2 regions of the Vibrio sp. Vb0349 genome follow, and region 2 is predicted to be linked to the other one. Evidence: riboswitches for the same ligand, from Rfam matches in the RefSeq annotation. Region 2 holds a riboswitch; the other holds the start of a gene.

Region 1 (2,202 bases), on a different contig from region 2:
GCCAGACAACAAGAATAGGATAACTGGTAGCCAGTGCGGGTTAATGTTGCCCTGCGCCATTGTCGAAAGGTAAGTACCAGTCTTCATATCACCGATAACAGAACCAATGGTCCAGGCAAATACTAAGATTAGAATCGCACCAAACATAGACTTAGCACCAATCCAAAGTGTACGTGTGATCTCAGCCATTGGTAGACCTTGCTTCACAACAGTAAACAGTGCAACTGCTAAGCCAAGCAAGCTACCGTAGATTAGTGATGTACCTACATCTGTATTTTCAAAAGCACCAAGAAGCGCAAATTCTTTACCATCAGCAGCCAATGCTTGGCCACCCGTGTAAAGCATTGAAGCGATAGTCGCGATAATCAGCGTTACGATAGGAAGTATCAAATCTGACACTTTACCCTTTTCACTTTCACGGATATCTAGCTCTTCGTTTAGGTCATGCGCTTCTTGCGAGTCATTTTCTTTATCTTTATCAAAGCCACGACCTTGCGATGCAGAGATCTCATGCTCACGCATTTTACCAATATCAAGACCAAACCACGCAACAGCGAACACCATTAGCAGCGCAAAAACGGCGTAGAAGTTCATTGGGATAAGACGAACATATGCGCCAAGAGCCGAATACTCTGTGATCCCATGTGAGACTAAGATCCCGCCAATAATAGTAATAATGTAAGCCCCCCAGCTAGAAGCAGGCATAATTACACACATTGGAGCAGCGGTTGAGTCTAGAATGTACGCAAGCTTAGCGCGAGACACATAAAAGCGATCGGTTACTGGGCGAGAGATCGCACCAACAGCAAGGCTATTAAAGTAATCATCGACAAAAATGAATACGCCTAAAAAGGCGGCAAGAAGTTTGGAGCCGCGTTTACTCTTCACTCGAGATTGTGCCCATTCAGCAAAAGCACGAGTACCGCCAGATAGCGTTAATAAAGCTGTTGTCATACCTAATAAGATTAGGAAACCAACAATGCTCATGTTCCAAGTGTTAATTCCGCCATCTTCAATAAAGACAGAAGAAACTTGAGAACTGACGTAACCTGCGGTGTCGCTGATAGACCAGCTATTAAGTAGCACCGCACCTAGCACGATACCTACACCCAAGGAAACTAATACACGTCGAGTCAAAATCGCCAAAGTCAAAGCGACAATAGGTGGCAACAATGAAACAGGAGAACTAGAAAAATCTATTAAATTCATGATCTTCAAAAACCAAAGTTTGGCTAGAGATCTACTGCAGACAAGTCACGTAGCATACGATACGTGCTCATGTTGAACTTAGCGACAGGGAAGCGAACACTCCACCCAACCCTACAGTAGCGCTCCATAGTTTAATGTGAATATATACTATGGCAGTGTTGTTCCTTTCAGATACAACCCCAGCAAGTAACTTTGATGAGTTACTTACTTCGGCAATCTTCGCCTTCCACTATTATTCATTGGCATCACCCCAATAATAGCTACTCTTCGAGACCGCGCCTCTACGGCAACAACAAACAATTAACCACTAACTGTACAAATTAACAACAAATTGTCTGCAATATTGCATCAGGTGGCAGCCATTGTACTTATGATGAGAGTCAATGCAACACATCAAACTAAATTAAACAAATAAATAATGACTGAGATAATTTATAAACCTTGCCTACTTCCATAAGTTTTGTGCAACTGAAATCACATCAATCATGTTATTTATGAAACATTATTACTACCTTAGAAATATCATGGTTTATCTTATATCAATAAATTAAGGATATATGACACAGCATTAAAGATGGATGCTTCATATTTTTAAGTAATAACTCAAATTTTTTTATAAAAAACCAAGCTGTCACTCTCTCTATACAATAATGATTGTTGATTTTAGTTCTCATCTAATAATGATTTATTTCGAGTGTAATAATATTAATTGCTTTAAAAAATAGTCAAATTTAAACAAAATCTTGATTTAGCATTTGCACATAAGGAAAAGATAAAGTTAAATATAAGGACTCTTTGTTTATTTATAGATTGGCATTATTTAATCGTAACGATAAAAAGTGCCCAACACATTAACCTTTTAATAGGAATCGTTATGTCAGAGCTGACTAAAACCCTTCTAAATATCCGTAGCCTTCGTGCATTTTCTCGTGAGCTGACTCTAGAACAATTGGAAGAAGCTCTAGATAAACTCACTACTGTCGTAGATGAGCG
Region 2 (2,202 bases):
CGCTTGCCTTCTCCACTCCAATACCCCAAAACTAAACTCTGATCGAGGAACCAACTCTGTACTGGTGTTGTTCTTGCTTGAATCTTTTCAATCGCGGCAGGAGAAAACGTCACTGGTGAGAGCCCAGGTACACATGACAAACATTTTTGACTACCAGAGTAAACCGCATCCAGTTGCCATTCATCCACTTTTAACGGCACACCACCAAGCGATGTCACCGCATCAACAATAGATAATGCATTATGCTGTTTCGCCAGCTTACCCAATGCTTGAGCATCACTGACTGCACCAGTTGAGGTTTCCGCATGCACAAAAGCAAGAATTTTTGTATCTGGGTGCTGTTCGAGTGCTTGCTCGACTTTATCAATGGAAACAGGCGTCCCCCATTCATCATCGACGATAACAACTTCGCCACCAGCACGGACGACATTTTCGCGCATGCGTTCACCAAATACACCGTTACGGCAGACGATCACTTTGTCGCCTTTCTCGATCAAGTTTACAAAGCAGGTTTCCATCCCTGCGCTACCAGGCGCTGAAACCGCAATAGTGAACTCATTGTCAGTTTGAAAGGCATACTTCAATAGCTGCTTGAGCTCATCCATCATACCGATAAACAGAGGATCAAGGTGACCTACCGTAGGACGGCTTAGTGCTTGTAACACTTGAGGATAAATATCAGAAGGACCAGGTCCCATTAAAATACGGTGAGGCGGAATAAAGCTTTGGATCGACATGTCAGCTCCTTGATTATCTTTTATCCTGAGCATTCTAAAAGTTCTATTCAATAACATGGCTCAGGTGTAGGGTTCTTCACCCTAATAGATTTTTCCTCTATCAGCAATTAGCCGTAAGTATGGAGGTCAAACCAGTGTCACAAAATCGTTAATAAAAAACACCATAAAGGTTGAAATATTGATTGACATTAAGGCCTCAAAACCGTTCAATGTTTGAGCTTTATGTAGAAGAGGAGCGCTACCCAGGTAGATGATTTGTGGAACCGCAATTCCAACACCAATCATTGAGGGGGAGTAGTGCCGAGGTAAGTCAAAGTTGCAGGATTTGACTTGTCGGTTGAATTGGGCTGAATCCCATCAACTGTCATCAGCGCAGTCTGATGAAGGGCTTCTGAGGGTAAATTTTTCAAATAGCATTCTAAATACCTCTCTTTTTGCTCTGTTCCTTTTCTCACTAAACATTGGATGTACAATTTTTTAGGAAGTCGTGGGAGAACGCAGTGAGCGCATTTAACGTAGCTAAATTCGGTGGAACCAGTGTTGCCAACTTTGAGGCAATGAGTCGTTGCGCCACCATTATCGAAAACAATCCAAATACTCGCCTGGTCGTGAGCAGCGCTTGCTCTGGCGTCACCAACCTATTGGTAGAACTCGCCAACGGTGTTCAGGATCAAACGCACCGTACTGAGCTGCTGCAAAATCTGGCCAACATTCATGACGCCATTTTAACTCAGCTCGAAGACAGCACGAAAACTGCTGCCGAGGTGTATGGCATATTAGATACCGTAACCAGCCTGGCCGAGGCTGCATCTATCCAAGCTAGTGCGAAGTTAACCGATCATTTAGTCGCATGTGGCGAACTCATGTCGACGCATATTCTAACTCAGTTAATGTGTGAGCGAGGCATTCAAGCTGTGCGCTTTGATATCCGCGATGTGCTGCGTACTGATGACAACTTTGGTCGCGCAGAGCCAAACATTGAAGCAATTTCGACGCTTGCGCAAGATAAACTCGTACCACTTTGCCAACAATCCGTTGTTGTTACTCAAGGCTTCATAGGATCTGACGAAGCCGGTAATACAACAACACTAGGTCGAGGAGGCAGCGATTACAGCGCCGCCTTAATTGCTGAGAGCGTCAAAGCGGCAGGGTTAGAAATCTGGACTGATGTTCCGGGCATCTACACAACAGACCCGCGAATTGCGCCAAAAGCCTCACCAATTCCTGAGATCAGCTTTAGTGAAGCTTCAGAAATGGCTAACTTTGGCGCTAAAATCCTTCACCCTTCTACGCTAGTACCTGCATTGCGCCACGACATTCCGGTATTTGTGGGGTCATCGAAAGAGCCTGAAAAAGGGGGAACTTGGATTCGCCACCAAGTCGAAAGCTCACCGTTATTCCGTGCGCTAGCTTTGCGTTGTAACCAAACCATGGTAACGCTACGCAGCGCCAATATGTTCCACGC

What was found. Region 2 has a riboswitch for lysine ahead of lysC (lysine-sensitive aspartokinase 3). Riboswitches for the same ligand answer to the same signal wherever they lie in the genome.
Region 1: another riboswitch for lysine. It lies ahead of tet(35) (tetracycline efflux Na+/H+ antiporter family transporter Tet(35)); the one in region 2 lies ahead of lysC (lysine-sensitive aspartokinase 3).

The regions. Positions count from the first base shown of each region.
Region 1 is NZ_JAWOTS010000002.1:92,596-94,797, reverse strand. It holds gene tet(35) (tetracycline efflux Na+/H+ antiporter family transporter Tet(35)) at 1-1,209, opposite strand, end outside; lysine riboswitch at 1,319-1,501, opposite strand; gene R7Q47_RS03725 (H-NS family nucleoid-associated regulatory protein) at 2,084-2,202, shown strand, end outside.
Region 2 is NZ_JAWOTS010000032.1:25,584-27,785, forward strand. It holds gene R7Q47_RS20925 (pyridoxal-phosphate-dependent aminotransferase family protein) at 1-737, opposite strand, end outside; lysine riboswitch at 958-1,136, shown strand; gene lysC (lysine-sensitive aspartokinase 3) at 1,238-2,202, shown strand, end outside.